One region of the Shewanella sp. P1-14-1 genome, then DNA from elsewhere that is predicted to be linked to it. Evidence: predicted binding sites of a transcription regulator. Region 1 holds the regulator's gene; each other region holds the start of a gene.
The links. Region 1 encodes MetJ, which represses methionine synthesis genes. Its sites were predicted from a motif close to TAGACGTCTAGACGTCTA; they were not measured.

Region 1 (7,061 bases):
ATCTAGGGCCTGCTACCCCCAAACCTTCACCGTTTACGCCATGACAACTTAGGCATACTTGAGCCGCTGCTGGTACGGTTTCAAGGAGCTCTTTAGGTGAAGCTTCAGGAATACTGGCTGAAACACTAAGGCTTAACGTACTGCCAATTAGCGCCATCCAAAGCCTAGATACACTATAGTTTGCACTTTGTGCCCATTGCGAAGTAACTGTATCGGTGGAACGCCATGAGTGAACTTTGGAAAACCAGAGATTTTTATTCATATATCAGCCTTTTGTGAATAATCCATTTCCTATGCTTTACTCAATATAGTCAATAAAAGAACAGTTAGGTAGGTTGTTTTTTATACAAAAGCAAGATGCAGTTAATTAAGTTCATACTGCTGAATTTTTTCATTAATAATGACTTGGTTTACTGCGATATCTCAAAAACATTAAAGAAAATAACCCACTTGGGTAGCACAAAGCTCAACCACTGCATTACTGTCCCCAACAAAAAAGGCTTACTTCATTTAGAAATAAGCCTTTCATTTACACTAACCATAAGGTGAACAAGCAATTAAAAGTTACTCTTGCAGTAAATCCTTACAAATCTGTACCAGATCGGATTGAACGGCTGCCGCTGTGACTTCTCTGCCAGCACCAGGACCACGAATAATTAGAGGATTACCTTGATAAAACGCACTTCGTATAACAAAAACGTTATCACCAGGGGTTAAATTGGCATAAGGATGATTTGCATCGACCCATTGGATACCTACTTCAGCATGCATTTTGCCATCAACCTTGTCCAAAGAGGCGACATAACGAAGCACTTTATTTTGCTCTGCCGCTGTAGTGAACTGCTGCAACATACTCTGATCAAGTTCCGTGATTCGTGCTAAAAAATCATCTAAAGATAAGTCTGCCAATGCAGCAGGCACCAGTGAGTTTAAGACAATATCCTCTAATTCAATTTCAAAGCCAATCTCACGAGCTAAAATCAATAGCTTACGTTGCATGTCACGACCAGAAAGATCGTCACGTGGATCGGGCTCGGTAATCCCTAACCCTCTTGCCTCAATCACCAATTCTGAAAAAGATTTTTGACCATCATAATGCTCAAACAACCAACACAAAGTGCCTGAGAAAATACCGCCAACCGCCTCAATACTATCACCACTATTACGTAAATCATTCAGGGCGTGTTGTATTGGTAAACCTGCACCACAACTTGCGTTATAACGCCAAAATAGTCTGCGGTTACTCAGCTGTTGTTTCAACTCTCGGTAAAATGGTAATGGCCCTGAACCTGCAAGTTTATTAGCACTAACAACATGAATTCCACGGGCAAATAATTCAGGGTATTGTAAAGTTAAACTGGCGCTGGCACTGATGTCTAGCACGACTAACTCATCACAATCGAGATGCTCTAGTTGCTCGAATAGACTCGTATAATCCCAAGGTTTAGCAGTCGTATCAAACTTATCTTGCCATTGAGTAAGATCAATTCCGTCAGGGCAGATAAGCGCTTCTTTAGAGCTCAGTAATCCCACTAATTGCACAGTGGCTTCAAGCTCACGGTTAAGTGCTGTTGAAGATCGTTGGAATAAATCAATCCAAGCTTCACCGATATTACCGACTCCCAACAGCAGCACGCCAATACGCATGCGTGGACCTGCGCAGCGGCGATGCACTTTTTGAGTGAGTAAGCTCACCTGAGATTTTGGCACTAAGGTCACTAAGCTTAAATCATCTTGATAAAGCGGTTTTGCATCACGACTGAGTAAGCGAGCAAAACTGCGACGATAGTGCTCGGCATCAGCGCTAACCAAGGCGACTAATCCAAGTTCATCGCTCACATGAATATCACTGACATTAAGCGCTTGGGCGTGTAATTCAAGTAAGGTGTGCACTTGCTTTTGATTTTCAACAGTAAAAGCAAGTTCAACTTTATGGTGGGCAGATGTCCAATGAGCTAAAGGAAGGATCCCCTGTTGCGCTAATAATTCAATCAGGTTCTCTGTTGGTGATTGCAGCTTAATTTTAAACAGTACGACCTCATTTAAACTCGTTACAACCGGCGCACTTGCCGAAGAGCTTTGCGGCGCAATCAAGGTAAAATCAGTATGAGATGCATAGCTAGAACGAACAGCCAAACTGACATTGGTATCAAATAACGGTTGTAATGTCCTGCTGTGAAGGACAGGAGAACCTAAATGAGCCAATCTATCCGCTTCCGCCAATGACATACTATTGAGTAACTTGGCATCATTGATTTTATTCGGGTCTGCATTAAACACCCCTTCAACATCAGTCCAAATAGTTACTCGTTCTATATCTGCTAAGCTCGCAATTAAGGTTGCGCTGTAATCAGAGCCATTTCGTCCAAGTAACAGAGTATCACCTTGCTGGTTAGCGCAAATAAAACCAGTAATGACTAATCGCTCATTGGGATGTGCTTCAAGCAGTGCTTGCACTTTTTCACGTGATTGCGCTAATCGAATATTAGGAACTAAGCCTTCGTCAGCAACGAGAATTGAACAAGCATCAACATTGATTGCAGCAACACCTGATTCACGTAAAAGCGCAGCCATTAAGCGCGCAGACCAACGTTCACCAAAGCTGAGCACTTGGTTTAATTCGAATTCATTGCGCTGTTCAAGTGATAACAGGCTGATCAGTTGCGCCTTATCCGTTGATAGACGCTCACGTAAATCTCGGGCTTGTTCGTTAGAGAGCAGCTGCTCAATTAAGTTTTGCTGGTAGCTGATGAGAACTTGTAATTCTTCTTGCCATAATTCGCCCGTTTCCCGAAGCGACAACAGCTTGTATAAAAAGTTAGTGCTTTTTCCCGCAGCTGACACGACGACAAGATCGTCGCAGTTTCCATGAGTCAACAAAATATGGGCGACACGGCGATAACAATCTGCATCAGCAAGACTTGAACCACCAAACTTATGTAAATGACTGCGGGTCATTTTGTACTCCTTAAACCACTAAACTTTTGTGCAAAACGCTGACTGACAAGGAACTATAATGCGGCAACTGCTGCGAGCCCGGCATTGATGTCATTCACTAAATCTTCTGCGTCTTCAATCCCGACAGATAGTCTCAGTAATGTATCTTTAATACCAGCCTCATAACGTGCTTCAGGCACCATTGCTCTGTGGGTCATTGTTGCTGGGACGGCAACTAAGCTTTCCACTCCGCCTAAGCTTTCAGCAACACTGAAAATCGATAATGCATTTAAAAAGGCAACCACTTCTGCTTCGCCACCTTTAAGCTCAAAACTTAACATAGCACCAAAGCCTTTTTGCTGTTTGGCAGCAATATCGTGACCTGGATGGTCTTTTAAACCGGGATAGTACACTTTTTCAACGACATCACTAGATTGCAGCACGTCAATCACACGCTGAGCATTAGTTTGGTGCTCACGGATCCGCACGGCTAAAGTTCTAATACCACGCAGTGTTAAGTAACTGTCAAATGCAGAACCTGTTAGCCCTAAGGTATTTGACCACCAATGTAATAGCTCACCAAGCTCTGCATCTTTAGCGACAACGGCGCCGCCAACAACATCACTGTGGCCATTAATGTATTTAGTCGTTGAGTGCATCACGATATCAGCACCAAGTTCTAATGGCTGCTGTAAAATTGGAGATAAAAAAGTATTGTCGACAACAACAAGTGCATCAACAGCATGGCTTGCTTCAACGATGGCTTTAATATCCACAACTCGCAAAAGTGGGTTCGAAGGTGTTTCTAACCAGACCATTTTAGGCTTTTGCGCTATCGCTTCAGTGAGTGCTTTCTCGTCAGTTTGATCAACAACCAATAATTTAAATTGGCCTTTGTTGGCAAGATTTGTGAACAGTCGGTAACTACCACCATAACAATCATGCGGTACCACGATTAAGTCATCAGGCCCAAGTAAACTGGTCACTAAGGTAATCGCGGCCATTCCTGTACAAGTTACAATCCCTGTCGCGCCATTTTCTAGTTTAGCGATTGCCTCTCCTAGTACACAACGAGTCGGATTACCTGAGCGGCTATAGTCGAATTCCCTTGGGTTGGTGTGTCCATCAAATGAATAATTTGTTGAAAGATAAATCGGCGGGACTACCGCGCCATACTGAGTATCAGATTCGATACCTTGGCGAACTGCTAATGTAGCTGCGCGATGTTTTTTCATTGTAAGCTCCTCAAGATTGACACACTATAGAGTACACACCGTAGAGATGTCTAGATGGCTAAATGTACCTAAGCAAAGTTAGATCGTCAACACATATTAGACGTTTAGACGTCTAAACATAAAGAAATCTATTTGCATTCGTTATAGAATAGCAGCAATAATTTGACTGTAATAAATAAGCAGTTAAAATCTGCCACGAATCTATCGTATAAAGGTGAGTTAATGACTGAATGGAATGGCGACTATATCAGCCCATATGCCGAACATGGCAAAAAAAACGAACAAGTTAAAAAAATTACGGTATCCATTCCGTTAAAAGTGCTTAAAGTACTAACTGATGAGCGTACTCGTCGTCAGGTGAATAACTTACGTCATGCCACTAACAGTGAACTATTATGTGAAGCATTTTTGCACGCATATACTGGTCAACCACTCCCTAACGATGAAGATTTATCTAAAGAAGGCCCAGATAGCATTCCAAGTGAGGCTAAAGCTCTCATGGATAAAATGGGCATCGAGTGGGAAGATTTAGACGAATAACCGCTATTGAGCTTACTTTTATGTAAGCTCAATTTTATTCTGCATTTCTATTCGCATAAATTTGTCGCACCAAATTTGCACCGACCTTAATTAAGTCAACGAGCACAGAATGGCATTTATCGATCCGCAAACCTTGATGCTTGCATCGGTTATCATATTTCTGGGCGCACTAACTCAGGGGCTAATAGGTTTTGGCTTAGCTGTGGTCGCCAGTCCACTGCTTTACATTATTGACCCTCAACTTGTTCCTGTTCCAGTTATTGCATGTGGATTTTCCATTGCATTAATAACGTTATTGCGAGAGCGAACCCCGCTCAAGTTTAATGGCTTACAATACGCCTTGCTCGGTCGAGTCCCTGGTGGTTTTCTTGGTGCTGGATTATTAATTTTTGCCCCACAAGCAGTATTAGGGCTAGCGATAGCCTTTATTGTGGCTGCTGCAGTCATTCTTAGCATCTATAAAATTACCGCACCAGTAAATAAGATCACTTTGTTTATAGCAGGGGTTTTATCAGGAGTATTTGGCAATATCGCTGCAATTGGTGGCCCACCTCTAGCAATATTACTTGCCGGAAAAGACGCACCACAGTTTCGTGCAGCCTTATCTATATTTTTTGTCTTTAGTTCTATGATTGCGATGTTAATACTCATTGTGGCGGGACTCGTTGAGCTAAAACATATTTGGCTTTCATTGATGTTATTGCCGTCGGTGTTTTTGGGTAGCCTAGTGGCAGGAAAGCTAACCAATAAAGTCGACAAAGAAAAAACCAGAATGGCAACATTAGTGCTGTGTGGCCTGAGTGCGATCGTGCTAACAATTAAGTCAACGTTAGCTTTATCTATCAGTTAATCACGCCATAATTAAAGTCGCTGACGATCTGCTAAGTCAACACTCAAAAGTGGTAAGAGGTTTGTAATACTGCCCCTACGGCGTCATCTTCACCATAGCTACCACTCATGTCTAACTTAAATGCTTGCCCAATCGCAAAACCTGTACCAAATGAATATATATCAACACTGTTGTCTTTTAAGTCATGTCGATAACCCATTCTCAACGAGAGCCAATCAGTGGCTTTTAGCTCACCGCCTACACGCCAATACTGCACAGGATCAAACTCTTTAAATCGGGTTTGGTCGACTAAATCAATATCTGTGGTCAAGGTTACCGATGACCAATCGTAGGCAGCGCCTGCGGTAATTAATGGTTCCACTTGGTAGTGAAACTCTCGTCCTTGCGCTTCAACCGTTTTGACGGTTTGACTGAATAAGTTTCTGGCAGATAGCCCAATAGTTAATTTTTCAATAGGTTCAAATGCGACACCAACGTCCAAATTAAAGAGATTTTCATCGTTACGATATTTGTCGTCATCAAAATCATCAGCGTCGAAATTGTTAGCATTAACTGAGTAATGGTAAGTATCAATTCGTTGAAACTTCGGTGAAACCCCTACCCTGACAGGCATATTTACAATCGACAAAGGAAAGCTGAGTGCCACACCAAAATCAGTCACACTACCAGCTAGCACGACGCCTTGAGAATCTAGGTCAGTGATTTCAGTTGGCGGGTTATTAGGGTCAAGCACGTTCAAAGTATCAATGTCTGACTGGGCAATATCGGCCACACCCACTGCGTCAATATAACTTTTATAAAAAACCGCCATCGGCATACGTTGATTTGGTATCACCAAAGCTGCACCAATTCCTGCTGATACATTCGCCACATTGCCTTTGAGTGATTCTAAATCTAACACTAAGTCGTCTCGAAAGGCTTCAACCTCGGCGGAGTCACCGTTATTGATTGCCGTTTCAAGGCCATCATAAGAGTCCTTTAACGAATCAAACTTATCAATCATATTATCGCTATCAGAACCTTCCGCGCCAACTGTTGGCAGTAATAAAGAAAATGCTTGGGTCTTGTTGATTTCATCATTGGTATAGGTGTTATGTGGAGTAAGAATGGCCAATAAAGCAGGATTAATGAAACTAGCGCCAACTCGATTAGAGGCAGCAACACCAGTACCGCCCATACTGTCGCTGCGAGCTTCAAAATAAAGCCCGCTAGCTTGCACATTGTTGGCAAGCAAGAGTAAACAGAAAGGTAGCGCTAGTCTTGATAGCATCCCAGTTTTCCTATTTTTATTGTTTAATAAAGATAGTAGAAATAATCAAAAAAGGATGTCATATCAGCAAACTAAATTTTCATTTTTACCTTGTTTCAACTAACTGCATTGACTAAATTTTTATAAATCAGGCAGATAAGATTTGAAACCTTCATGGGTAAACTGTATAAATTTTTTCAGGCGCTCAGGTTGAAATTTGTCCTTGTGATAAAGCACATAAAACGGTGTG
Region 2 (7,061 bases), 250 kb from region 1:
GCTGCTCGCACGACGATTCGTTGGCGATTGCTTGATAAATCTGACTGTGCAGCCCTTGTAATGAATCTGTAGTCGGTGACAATTGCTCAATTGTTCTATCGACGATACGCCCAACTAACTGCTCTTTGGTTTCATTTGCAGGTATGCAAACCTCAGTTGGAAGTATTTTTGATGTCTGTTTACCGACTCGGGTGCGATAGGCTCTATCGGTGAATCCTCCCGATGTGTTCTTTAGTTCATACTGTTGACTGGTGTTGAATGAGCCAGCAAGAAAGCCTTGAATATAGTAGGAACATGCTTGAGTCGACATCTCAGATGCGGTTTTATTAACTGATAAACAAGATGAAAGAACGAGCTGCTCTTCATTTTTAGCGTTACTCGAAACTGCTGATAGTGAAAAAGTGAGTGTGAACGTTAATAGCGCTAAGAGTTGGATGATCCTCATATGAACCCCTTTTTTATAATTCTATTGATTGCACATTCATAAATTGAACGGTATCAGCGCAATACGCTTTAGGTACCTTTGGTTTACTTTATATGGTTATTCTTTGCTCGTTTTAAGGCGATATATGCCGACACTATTCAAGCAAACCATAAAAGTTTGTGATTAACATTGATTTAACACAAAGATTTTTTAAATTAACATCGAATTGTTTTTTATTTAACCCTGTTATTCGTTTATAACACAGTTTGTTTTAATTTAAATACTAAGTAAGTGTAAATAGACTGTTTTTTTATAATGTCGAATATTTTTCAAGTTGGTGAGTAAGCTCGATAAGCTGGGGGATTGGCGGTTATTGTTAATATTTGGATCTGCAAAAGCAGTTTGGCGGCTTTATTCACAGAGGCTTGTAGGTTCAAGCCTCTGTCTATTTATTGCTCAGTTATGTCATTAGCGCTCAGCTAGCTTAAATTTTTGGCGAATGAACCGTTAGTTTAATCCTGAAATGATGGCTGGAATACCTGGTAGTAAGCCAACTAATGCCATCACCCCTGTAAGAATGATAAACATAACGCTAGGGGCTATCCAGCGGTTCATTTTGGTGAGTTTAGCACTGCGATCTTTACAGCCTATTAAACCTAAATTATCCAATAACATTGTCAGTGACCAACCAAAAGCAGGGTTAACTAATACAGACGAAAACACCACAATCGCAGCTGATTGAGTGGTTTTTCCTTCTCGGGTCATTTCCATACCAGCCTCAAGAAGTGGGATAAATACCCCAACGACTAAGGCAACACACAATACGGGCTCCCAAATGGCTAAATCCATTGGATAACCCCAAAGTGCGGCAATAACACAGAACAAGGCTGTCAGTAGCGCACCTGCAGGAATGGGGCGTTTAGCAATTGCCGCAGGGACTATGTATGTGCCCCAAGATGAAGTGAAGTTGGCCCCCCCAAGCATTGAACCAAAGGTTTGACGAATTGAAGCGCTGGTCATCGTGTCATCTATATTCATATGCACTTTTTCAGTGCGCTGCGGGTAGTTAATCTTTTGAAATACTTGATGACCTAAAAAGTCTGGCGACCACATCGCGACAGCGAGCACAGCGAAGGGCAAAACCACGATAAAACTTTCAAGAGTCGGTAAGCCAAGCATCCAACCTGAGCTTTCTCCCCACCAGTACATTGGGCTCATGTTCGGTAGACCTGGCGCAGTTTGAAACTCAAATGGCGCGCCGAGGGCAAAGGCTAACGTACCACCGAGTAAGCAACTTAATGGCACGGCTAGCCAACGTTTTCGCCAGTGCTCTAGTAAGGCATATAAAATAATGGTGCAGAAAATCACGATAAATGCGATGTGTTCCATACCGATACTGTTGGCCCATGCATACAGCTTTTTTACTTGTGATGCAGTACCAACAAACCCCAGATACAGCAAGAGTCCGCCACAAACCCCTTTACTGGTGAGGTTGGCGAGCATACTCCCGCCTTTACTGATGGCAAGAATTAAGCCTAAGGCGCCAATGAGTAGTCCAAATGCCATTGGGTGGCCGCCTGCTGCAACCACAATTGGAATAATGGGAATAAGCGGTCCGTGGGTGCCAGCTAAGTTTGCTGTAGGCAATAAAAAACCTGAGAAAATGACAATGAAGAAAGCGGCAATAATGAGTTCGTAACGGACATTTTCCAGAATAAAGCTTTCTTCAAGGCCAAGTGAGGTTGCAAATGTGGTGGCAATGGCGCCGACCATGACCACTTTACCTATGGTTGCAGCCATTGCTGGAATGGTGTCTTCCAGTTCAAAGCGATAGTCTTTGCCTGGTAGATTAGGGCGCCAGCGCTTTGGATCCATAATCGTTAATTCATGCTCTAAATACTCATCTCGAGAGTTAAAGGCAGAACTGGGTTTATGTTGCTGTTGATATTGTTTGTTGGATGGATTCGTTTGCGATTGACTGGGGGGAGATTCACTTTTCTGTTCATGTATGGATTTTGAATTACTGCTCATATCATTCCTATTGCTAACTCACTAAAAGTGCTACTGCTTTAAATTAGAAGCACCTTATCTGAACCCTATAGCCATAGCGAGTAATAATCGGCGTTTTAACCTCAGACATTAGTCGTAGGTAAATATTTGTTTACATTAGTAAAATAGGTTTGGGTGAAGTCAGTGTCGCTAGCGTTGTGAGGTAAAAAAGCGATATATAGGGGAGTTTGATGCTTTGTTAGCAAGAAGCCTGTTAATAAAGGTGTTAGCTAGATGAAACTTAAAGGAGTCTCTATGGCGCATCAGCACCATAGAGAATGATAGTTTCTGTGTGATCACTTATTCAGCACAAATTGATCAATTTGATTTTGTGCTAACGCTTGATCCATGGTGCCTTTCAGTAATTTATACATCAAAATAGATGCATCAATTTCAGTCTTGCGATTGGTTAAACTTTCAATGTTTAACCCTAACGGGATATTTAGCTGAATCACCGCATCTAAAATTTGCAGTAGATTACTGTGGTTTATTTTAATCGACTCATATAAAGGATCGGCTGCAGATAGAATACGCTCACTGGTTTCTTCTGGTACTGAGACCCCTAACCAGTTGATAAATTCTAGGGTTTTGGCGCTGCCACAAGGTGAGAAAGTTAAGATAACTCGATTGGGTTTAATGTTGTTTAACTCACATTCTTGAGCATAGCTGGTTAGCATATCAATTGTCGCTTGGGCGTTATATACCGCTTGAGTAATGTAGTACTCGCAGCCTTGAGTCGACTTACCTAATAAACGAATGTGTTCATTCTTTTTGCTTAAGTGGCGCTCTGCAATGGCAACACCACCAAGATAGAAGTCCTGAGAGTGCGAAGCTAAGACCTTATAAGCATCATTAAGTGGTAATGAACTTTTTACCTGAGTAGAGGGGGAGCCCACCAAGACGAGATCTCTGACATTGTTTTGATACCAAGCGCGAGATAACCATTCATTAAACCCTCGCTCATCCAGCCCTGCAACACTCTTATAGGCTATAACAGGCTTACCTGACTTTTGGTTGATTAATTGTGCATAGGTGCCAGAGTCATGGGTGGCTTTGAATGGAAAAGGTCTAGGGGTGTCAGTACGACTGGTTTCATCTTGAATGTCATAAATGATCAAACCGTCAAAACTTATCTCATCAAGGCGAGCGAGTAACTTATCAGCAATAATGCTGACCGACTCAAAATCAGTATCGATTTTCGGTGGGGTAGTACCAATAAAGTATATTCCACGGTGATGATCTGACGATCGCTGTTTTAATGATTTTCTCATGTTTAGCCGTCTAGATGGATGTTATCTACATTGTGTCTTAAATCAGGGCGGTTGTTAAGGCTCAATAAGATAATTTTTAGATATAACTAAGGTCATCGTCATTTAGCGGCTAAATGATAAAAGCCTAATCGTTTTGTGTTGCCAAACACTGACTGATATTACTGTCGACTCTAATAGTAATTCAGTGTGTTGAATGGCGGCAGTTGGAATACACAGCAACATAATAATAGCGAATAGGATAAGGTTAATGTAACTTTTGGTGCATATAGAGTCCTTATTTGTTTTGGTTGCATAAATACTGTGTTAGCTATTTTATTAATTACTAAATTTTGGTTTTAAATCTTTCAACCATATAGCTGTAGGTGCTTGTATAAATTTTCACTGTAAAAGCATTAGAAAATATAATGATAAAATTAGAAATTATATCTGTATTTTTAGCGGGGATGAGCGCAATATTTGCTTCCTTTTTTATTTGTTAGTGCGTGTTATGTTAGAAGTTAAAGTGATCAGTGCCTTATGGCTAGTTGGTATCCTAGCTGAAGCGATGACAGGCGCGTTGGCCGCAGGTAAAAAACAAATGGATTTGTTTGGTGTCGTTATCATTGGCTGTGTTACTGCCATTGGTGGTGGCACATTACGAGACATGTTACTGGGAAATTATCCCATTATATGGATTGAAAACGTGCACTACTTGTTAGCCATCGCTACCGCATCTTTACTGACGGTGATGATAGCACCGTTAATGCGTTACCTTTCGCGCCTATTCTTGGCAATTGATGCTGTCGGGCTAGCGGTATTTTCTATTGTGGGTGCACAAAAAACCTTGATGCTTGGTTATGGTCCTGAAATTGCGATCGTTATGGGGGTTGTGACGGGGGTTTTTGGTGGCGTCATTCGAGATATTTTATGTAATCAGGTGCCGCTTATCTTTAAAAAAGAGCTCTATGCACTTGTTGCTCTCGCAACTGCTGCCTTGTATGTGGTGATGAAATTCAGCGGTGTTGTTGAATGGATAAGCTTATCAATTGCTGTGATGTTTGGCTTTAGTTTCAGAATGCTGGCGATTCGATATGAGTGGTCAATGCCCAAGTTTGATTACCAGACTCCTTCAGATAGCCTTCATTAACAAGAGCCGTTATTTACAAGAGCTGTCATTGACAAGAGCCGTTATTAACAAGAGTTGTCATTGACAAGAGCCGTAATTGACAAGAGGTGTCATTAACAAGAGCTGCCATCTATAAGGGCCGTCATTTGCACGAACTGTCATTTACAAGGCCTATTATTTACAAGAGCTGTCATTTATAAGATTTGCCATCAACGAGAACAGTCATTCGTCATCAGTGGGGTGTATTTCACCCCATTCTGGTTTTTCTATTTCTTTTCAAACTACATCTCTGTTTGTGATTAAGCCAACGTTGTCTTGGTTGAGTGCTAATCAAATACGGTTATTTGTAGGGTTCGCTCCTTCATATAAGATTCGCACTAATCCTTATTATCGATGACGATAGCATTAATCACTGGCGTTAGTGCTGAATTGAGCAAAGACAAAACCTACTGAGATATCAAACCTATGCCACATGCTTTTTCAAATCGTCGCCGTATCTTAAATTTAACCGCGGATAAAAAAGCCTTAAGATCTCAGTTTCGCTGGGAAACGATCAATGCTATTGCCTATAAATTAGGTGGCATTTTATTTGTTATTGGCAGTTTCTTCTTTTTTCCTAGCCGAGCTGAATACGCTTATATTGGTGGGTGGATTTTTCTAGCTGCATCGTTAACTTATTTAGTGGTTAATATTCACGATATGGCTGAGATCCGGCGTTATTGGAAAAGTCATACATCCCACCAAGTAGACGAGGTTGTTGAGTATTTTGCAGGGGCGACATACCTGTTTGGCACCTTATGTTTTGTATTTGGTCGGTTAGCGAGTTTTCCTCAAGTGGATTGGCCGTTAATCAGCACCTGGTTGTTTATTATTGGCAGCACGTTATTTGTTGTTGGCGCAGCGGCTAACGTATTTTTGATCGTCAAAGCAGACTCAGTGCAGTTACTTCAGTTGATGAACCTTACTTCGATTTGCTTCATCGTTGGTTCAGTTCTTTATGGCTTGGCTTCCGTGCCATATTTATGGGCTTTTGAGTCACCAAATGATCACTTACTTATTCTTAACTTTCTTGCTTGGCAGTACATGATTGGCAGCTTGTTATTCTTATTGGGTGGTGTATTTAACTACTGGCGAGCATATTTGTTGGTAGAAGGTGAAATAGCGAAAAAGCAGCTATAGTCATCATTGATATTTGGCTGATTTGCTTGTTAATTACTCGCTATTCATGACGGGTTTGATTAGAATTTATACATAATCTGTATAAGGAATAATACGATGAAAGTAAGCGATATCATGACCCCTAATCCTATTTGTATTAGTAATGAGGCCAGCCTGAAAGACGCTCACCAATTAATGCAAAGCCGTAATGTGCGTCATCTTCCTGTTATTTCTGAATCCGATGGCAAATTTGTTGGCATGTTGACCCATAAAAAAATGATTGCAACTGTGCTAAGTGTGCTCAATAAGTACGGCCAAGGAGCGTTAGATAGAAAAGAGCGCTATACCCCTATCGCCGATATTATGGATACCCAAGTCGATAAATTAGGATTAGATGAGCCGCTTCCTGTTGTCGTGCAATATTTTATCGACAATAAACTAGGTTGTTTACCTGTTTTAGACAGAGATAACAGAGTGTTAGGGATTGTCACATCATCTGATTTTATTAAACTCTGTCAGCGTTTATTAGTCACTCAGCAGTTATCATGAGCGTTGAAAACCTTTGCTAAACGCTGCTTAATCAACTTATGTGAACACATTAATTTTCAAGGATGGAACAACAATGAAACGTTATCAAATCATAGGGCTGGTTGGCTTGTTCTGCATAATGTCTGCTTGCAGTGACAATAAACAAAGTCAGGTTGAATCAAGCCAGCAAAAACTTGCCAATCCTGCCGCTGTATTTTGTGCAGAGCGGGGTAAGTATGATATTTCTTCTGGGCAATGTATGCTTGAAGACAATACCCAAGTGGATGCTTGGGATTTTTATAGAAAATATCATGCAGATCAATCTGTAGGGCTAGAAAATCCTGCTGCGGCCTATTGCATATCATCCCAAGGAGAATACGATATCAACACTAGCGAATGTAAGTTCGCTGATGGCCGTATTGTTAACGCTTGGGATTACTTTAAGCAGCAAAGCAGTAAATAAATAGCCGATGACAGATTAATCATGGTGAGTATAAAGCCTATTTATATTCGCCAACTTTACTTG
Region 3 (7,061 bases), on a different contig from region 1:
GTCAACTTTGGATTGCACGTATCAATGCGGCTTCTCGTCAAAATGGTCTTTCTTATAGCCGTTTCATTAATGGCCTTAAAAAAGCATCAATCGAAATCGATCGTAAGATTTTGGCTGACATCGCTGTATTCGACAAAGTAGTTTTCACTACTTTAGTTGAAAAAGCAAAAGAAGCTTTAGCTAAGTAATTAGCTATTATGCTTAAAGAAGGAGCCTTCGGGTTCCTTTTTTTATGCCCAAAATTCTTATAGGATAGTAAAAACACCGAATAAAATGTTGTGTTAATACTTTAGAGAATAGGTGTACTTACATGGAACAGTTACACACTGAACGATTGCAAATTAGTTTAATGACACTCAACGATGGCGACTTGTTGTTTGAGTTAGATCAAGACCCTGCTGTGATGCAATACATAAACGGTGGCAAAGTCACTTCAGCGCAAGAAATAGAAGACATTTATATTCCGAGGTTAGCTAAATACATCAACCCAGAACGAGGTTGGGGACTTTGGAAAGTATCTCTTAAAGAGCATCCTAGTTCTTTTCTTGGTTGGATACTCATTCGACCTATGCATTTCTTCACTCTGTCTCCTTCATATTCTGATTTAGAAATTGGCTGGCGTTTTAAACAATCAACATGGGGAAGAGGAATAGCGACTGAAAGTGCAAAAGCTGTGATGGAGCATTTGCTTACAACTCAGCAAAACATAAAGCACTTTTCCGCCATTGCAGATGAAGAAAACCTAGCTTCAATTAATATAATGAAAAAACTGGGTATGAAATATATTGAAAAACTGTCGCACCCTGATGTGGAAGGCGATGTAGACGTTGTTTTATATTCAAAAGACACAAATAAAGCCAACTAAATAGTTGGCTTTATTCTAAAAATAGCAATTTATTTTTGAGCGTCTAAGAAACGTTCAGCATCTAACGCTGCCATACAACCAGAACCGGCAGATGTAATAGCTTGACGATAATGTTGATCCATAACGTCACCACAAGCATAAATACCTTCAATACTCGTTTGGGTAGCATTTCCTTGTAGTCCACTATTTACAGTAATATAACCATGATTCATGGTTAATTGACCATCAAAAATACCGGTATTTGGACTATGACCAATAGCAATAAATACACCCGCAACGTCTAAATCTGAAATCGCACCATCTTTAGTACTCTTCATCTTTAGACCCGTAACACCCATATTATCGCCAACAACTTCATCGAGAGTTTGATCTAAATGTAGAATAATGTTGCCACTCGCTACTTTATCCATTAATCGGTTGATTAAGATTTTTTCAGAGCGGAAACTATCTCTACGATGAATCAAATGAACTTCTGATGCGATATTACTTAAATATAGTGCTTCTTCAACGGCAGTATTACCACCACCTACAACGGCCACTTTTTGATTTCGATAAAAGAATCCGTCACACGTTGCACAAGCAGAAACACCACGTCCCATGAATGCCTCTTCAGAAGGCAAACCTAGATATTTAGCTGACGCACCTGTTGCGATAATTAAGGCATCACAAGTGAATTCACCGTTGTCACCTTTTAATTTAAATGGGCGCTCACTGAAATCAACTTCGTTAATATGGTCAAAGATAATCTCTGTATCAAACTTTTCAGCATGCTGCTGCATTCTTTCCATTAATGCAGGGCCAGTAAGATCATTCGCGTCACCAGGCCAGTTTTCAACTTCGGTCGTTGTCGTAAGCTGTCCACCTTGTTGCATACCAGTGATCATAACTGGTTTTAAATTTGCGCGTGCAGCATAAACTGCAGCCGTGTAACCAGCAGGGCCAGAACCTAATATCAGTAGGTTAATATGACGTGCTTGACTCATTGTTATATCTCCGTATTCATATGCCTAAGCAATTTGAATGGATTGTAGGGAATTTAACGGGGCGGGTAAAGCGCAGTTCGGTCTAACTTATAGATTGCTTTAATCGACTATGTACACAAAAGACACCAAAGTGGTGCCTTTTTATACTTATTTTCAGCGCTTACTTGTTAAAACGAAATATGGCAGCTCGGTAAGTCATTCTTTTCTAGATAATTTTGGTGGTATTCTTCGGCAATGTGAAAACGCTTTAATGGTACAATTTCTGTAACAATTTGACGGTTTCCCCATTTGCCACTGGCGATTAATTGTTGTTTTGCTGACTCAGCTATTTCTTTTTGTTGATCATCATGGAAAAAGATAGTGCTTCTATACTGTGTGCCAATATCTTCACCTTGTTGATTCAAGGTCGTCGGATTGTGATTTTGCCAAAAAACAGCGACTAAGGTTTCGTATGAGACGATGGTTTCGTCAAATTCAACTTGAACTACTTCGGCATGGCCAGTTCTACCCGCTTTAACTTCAGCATAAGTTTGGTATTGATCATTCCCGCCCATATAACCGCATTTGGCATCTAAAACACCTTCTACTTGTTTAAAGAAGTATTCGACGCCCCAAAAACAGCCTGCACCAAATGTTGCTAATGTCATAGTTATACCCATAAAGAAGTCTAGATGGCTAAAAGTATATTTGTTCACAGCAGGAATGCAAGCAAAGATTTACATTTTGTTAAATGACACTTAACGTTCGCGTTCATTGAATGTGTTAGAATCAACACGATTATGAAACCTATTCGTTTAAACGTCTTTCAAGGAGTCTTTGTGTTTCAGCAATTAATGGACGATCATGACTTTCTCGCTTTTACTTTGGCCAATATTGATAAGCCTTTAAAAAGCCAAGCATTCACATTATCAAATCAAACAACAGTCACAATCTTAGATAATGGTGTAATCAGCTTTAGCCCCGCATCTGGCTCTACAAAGGATGTGGTTTTATCATGTGCCATTCATGGTAATGAAACCGCGCCTATAGAAATATGTAACAAACTCATCAGTGATTTACTTACTTGTAAAATAGAAACGCTGCATCGTGTTTTATTCATTATTGGTAACCCTGATTCTATATTGACTCAAACACGCTTTGTTGAAGAGAACATGAACCGTTTGTTTTCAGGTGCTCATTCAGATGGAGAAGGGCTGATAAATAAAGAGCGAGTGAGAGCTAAAGCGCTAGAAAAATACGTCAGTGATTTTTTCTATGACAATGATAACTCGCAGCGTATTCATTACGATTTGCACACTGCTATCAAGCCTTCAAAGCATGAAAAGTTTGCGATATATCCCTACAGACCAGGCAGATCATTCAGTGCAAAACAAATAATGTTTTTAGCAGGCTGCGATGTAGATACGATTTTGTTTCATCACGAACCCACAACAACATTTAGTTATTTTTCATCAGAGCAATTTAAAGCTGATGCGTTTACCGTTGAGCTAGGTAAAGTTATGCCATTTGGTGAAAATGATATGCATAAATTTGCAAATACCCACAAAATGTTAGCGGCGCTAATTACTCAAATAGAACCAGAATTAGCAGTATTCGATAGCAATAAACTCAACCTGTATAAAGTATCACGTTCAATCAATAAGCATTTTGATGATTTTGCTTTTTCATTTTCTAAGACGACTGAAAACTTTACAGGCTTTGAGCAAGGCCAGACTTTAGCAATTGAAAATAATCAACAGATAAAGGTTATAGAGCCCTACGAAGCTATCGTTTTTCCAAATGAAAATGTACCTGTTGGGCAACGCACGGTATTATGTTTAGTACCAGCGCCCAATGAAGATATTCAATAACTTGTAAAGTTAGATATACAAATTTTTTGCAAGGTTATTTACCAACAAGAAAGCACATTAGTTGATAGTAAGTTTACGTTAACGTAATGTGCTTTCGCATATAATAAATTAAGCTTTATTTTATAAGGCCTCAGATAACAAGAGCATAATATGAGCAACGCACCGCTGAATAATGAAACAGTGCATCGTGTCAGCTTCTTAGACAAAGCGTCATTGCACATTCCTATTTTAAAAATTCTGCAAGCAGACGGTACCACATATGAAAATGCGGTGATGCCTGTCATTGATCAAGCACTAGCTGAACGTATTTACGACACTTGTGTATTTACCCGTGTTTTAGACGAACGTATGTTAAGTGCGCAGCGTCAAGGTCGGATTAGTTTTTACATGACCTGTACTGGTGAAGAAGCCTCAATTATTGGTAGTACAGCTGCGCTTGATGATGGCGACGTAATTCTTGCCCAGTACCGTGAGCATGCTTCTTTACGCTATCGTGGTTTCACTACAGAGCAGTTCATGAATCAAATGTTCAGTAATGAGAAAGATTTAGGCAAAGGGCGTCAAATGCCTATTCATTACGGCAGTAATGAACTTAATTATCAAACCATTTCTTCACCTCTAGCGACGCAAATACCGCAAGCAACAGGTGTTGCTCATGCATTCAAGTTACAAGGTAAACGTAACGTAGCAATTTGCTACTTTGGTGAAGGTGCAGCTTCAGAAGGTGATTTTCATGCTGGCTTAAATATGGCCGCAGTGCTTAAGTCTCCGACTATCTTTTTCTGCCGTAACAATGGTTACGCCATTTCAACTCCAACCGAAGAGCAATTTGCTGGTAATGGTATTGCGAGTCGTGGTGTTGGTTATGGTATGCACACTATTAGAGTTGATGGTAATGACATGCTTGCAGTATTAGCTGCAACACAACAAGCTAGAGCTTATGCACTTGAGCATAATGCACCAGTGTTGATTGAAGCGATGACATATCGTCTTGGTGCGCATTCATCATCGGATGATCCTTCAGGTTATCGCTCTAAAGAAGAAGAAGCCAAGTGGGAACAACATGATCCCGTAAAACGCTTTAAGCTTTGGATGATCAATAAAGATTGGCTAAACGAAAAAGACGACGCTGCTCAGTATGAACATTACCGAGAAGAAGTGTTAAACGCAGTAAAAGTCGCAGAGAAAGTGCCATTACCGCACCTTGACTCATTGATTACAGATGTATTGGATAAGCCAACGCCAGCCCTTGAAAAGCAATTGGCAGAGCTAAAACAACATATTAAGAAATATCCAAAGTCATATCCAAAAAGTGCAGGGAGAATTTAATCGTGGCTGAAATGAATATGTTACACGCCATCAACGATGCGTTATCAATCGCAATGACTGATGATGAGTGCATGGTAGTATTTGGCGAAGATGTTGGCCATTTTGGTGGTGTTTTCCGTGCAACTTCTGGTTTACAAGAAAAATTTGGTCGTGAACGTTGTTTCAATACACCGTTAACAGAACAAGGCATTGCAGGTTTTGCCAATGGTCTAGCCTCAAACGGCATGACTGCAGTTGCTGAAATTCAATTTGCTGATTACATTTTTCCAGCCTTTGATCAAATCGTAAATGAAACTGCCAAATTCAGATACCGCAGTGGCAATCAGTTTAATGTCGGTGGTTTAACCTTTAGAACACCTTACGGTGGTGGTATTGCAGGTGGTCATTATCATTCACAATCTCCTGAGGCTTACTTCACACAAACTCCAGGATTAAAGGTTGTAGTACCCCGTAACCCAGAACAAGCTAAAGGGTTATTGTTAGCATCAATTCGCGATCCTAACCCTGTTATCTTTTTTGAACCTAAACGTTTGTATCGTGCATCTGTTGGCGAAGTACCTGCTGGTGATTTTGTTATCGAACTCGGTAAAGCTGAAGTCGTTAAAGTAGGTAGCGATATAACCTTATTAGGTTGGGGCGCTCAGATGGAAATTTTAGAAAAAGCGGCCAAAATGGCAGAAAAAGACGGTATTTCTTGTGAAATTGTCGATTTACGTACTTTGTCTCCATGGGATGTTGATACCGTAGCTGCATCGGTTAAGAAAACAGGAAGACTTCTGATTAACCACGAAGCACCTTTAACAGGTGGATTTGCTGGTGAGATTGCTGCGCAAATCCAACAAGAATGTTTTTTACACCTAGAGTCGCCAATCAGCCGTGTTTGTGGTCTTGATACACCATATCCTTTGATTCTTGAAAAAGAATACATGCCTGATGAGCTAAAAACTTATGAAGCTATTAAAGCTTCAGTCAATTATTAGGAGCAAGATATGATTAAAGATTTTATTTTGCCTGACATTGGCGAAGGTGTAGTTGAATGTGAGTTAGTTGATTGGATGGTCAAAGAAGGCGATGTTATCGTTGAAGATCAACCTATCGCTGACGTTATGACAGATAAAGCATTAGTACAAATTCCAGCACCACATGGTGGCGTTGTGACTAAGTTATACTATGCAAAAGGTGAAATAGCTAAAGTACATGAGCCTTTATACGCCGTTGATATTGAAGCAACGTCAGCCGAGAAAACAGAAGAAAGTTCATCACAGAATCACGATGATCAAGTATCGACTGAACAGCAGAATGTAGAAATTAGCTCAACGACTGATTCAGTAACCGTATCTGGTAAAGCTGTTGAAGAATTCCTTTTACCGGATATAGGTGAAGGTATTGTTGAATGTGAATTAGTTGAGTGGCTTGTAGAAGAGGGGGATCAAGTCGTTGAAGATCAACCCATCGCCGATGTCATGACTGATAAAGCGTTAGTACAAATACCAGCAATTAAAAATGGTAAAATTATTAAGCTGCATTACCGAAAGGGTCAACTTGCTAAAGTTCATGAACCTTTATTTGCTATTGAAGTTGAATCAACAAGCTCAGTGGTTGAATCTACGCAAGTAGAAACGGCAACGACAGCCGTGGCTTCAGCGACTTCTTCAGTACCACAAGGAAAAGCATTAGCAAGTCCTGCCGTTCGTCGCTTAGCGAGAACGTTAGATATCAACATTGCTAATGTACCCGGCAGTGGTAAGAATGGTCGAGTATATAAAGAAGATGTAGAAAACTTTGCCAATGGCAGTTCTTCGAATGCTCAGGCTCAACCTGTTACGACTCCGACACAATCACCTGTTAACGACACGGTTTCACAGTCTATTGTCAAACAAGCTGCAGATACAGTAGAGCCAATTAAAGGCGTAAAAGCGGTTATGGCTAAGATGATGGTTGAGTCAGTTTCAACTATTCCTCACTTTACTTATTGTGAAGAGTTTGATTTAACAGAATTAGTAGCACTTCGTACTGAGATGAAAGAACGTTATT

Region 2: a site for MetJ is predicted at 3,748-3,765, ahead of AN944_RS00170 (methylenetetrahydrofolate reductase). Genes of this name have one in related genera too.
Region 3: a site for MetJ is predicted at 2,636-2,653, ahead of msrA (peptide-methionine (S)-S-oxide reductase MsrA). Genes of this name have one in related genera too.

What each region holds. Positions count from the first base shown of each region.
Region 1 is NZ_LKTL01000001.1:282,058-289,118, forward strand. It holds gene AN944_RS01090 (c-type cytochrome) at 1-262, opposite strand, end outside; gene AN944_RS01095 (bifunctional aspartate kinase/homoserine dehydrogenase II) at 565-2,958, opposite strand; gene metB (cystathionine gamma-synthase) at 3,012-4,172, opposite strand; gene metJ (met regulon transcriptional regulator MetJ) at 4,395-4,712, shown strand; gene AN944_RS01110 (sulfite exporter TauE/SafE family protein) at 4,822-5,562, shown strand; gene AN944_RS01115 (conjugal transfer protein TraF) at 5,606-6,832, opposite strand; gene AN944_RS01120 (LysR family transcriptional regulator) at 6,953-7,061, opposite strand, start outside.
Region 2 is NZ_LKTL01000001.1:34,299-41,359, reverse strand. It holds gene AN944_RS00180 (hypothetical protein) at 1-445, opposite strand, end outside; gene AN944_RS00175 (DUF3360 family protein) at 932-2,455, opposite strand; gene AN944_RS00170 (methylenetetrahydrofolate reductase) at 2,770-3,744, opposite strand; gene AN944_RS00165 (trimeric intracellular cation channel family protein) at 4,232-4,870, shown strand; gene AN944_RS00160 (YrhK family protein) at 5,315-6,028, shown strand; gene AN944_RS00155 (HPP family protein) at 6,125-6,556, shown strand; gene AN944_RS00150 (DUF333 domain-containing protein) at 6,630-6,998, shown strand.
Region 3 is NZ_LKTL01000008.1:5,942-13,002, reverse strand. It holds gene rplT (50S ribosomal protein L20) at 1-188, shown strand, start outside; gene AN944_RS07300 (GNAT family N-acetyltransferase) at 311-865, shown strand; gene trxB (thioredoxin-disulfide reductase) at 895-1,848, opposite strand; gene msrA (peptide-methionine (S)-S-oxide reductase MsrA) at 2,016-2,495, opposite strand; gene astE (succinylglutamate desuccinylase) at 2,667-3,698, shown strand; gene AN944_RS07280 (thiamine pyrophosphate-dependent dehydrogenase E1 component subunit alpha) at 3,849-5,027, shown strand; gene AN944_RS07275 (alpha-ketoacid dehydrogenase subunit beta) at 5,030-6,007, shown strand; gene AN944_RS07270 (dihydrolipoyllysine-residue acetyltransferase) at 6,017-7,061, shown strand, end outside.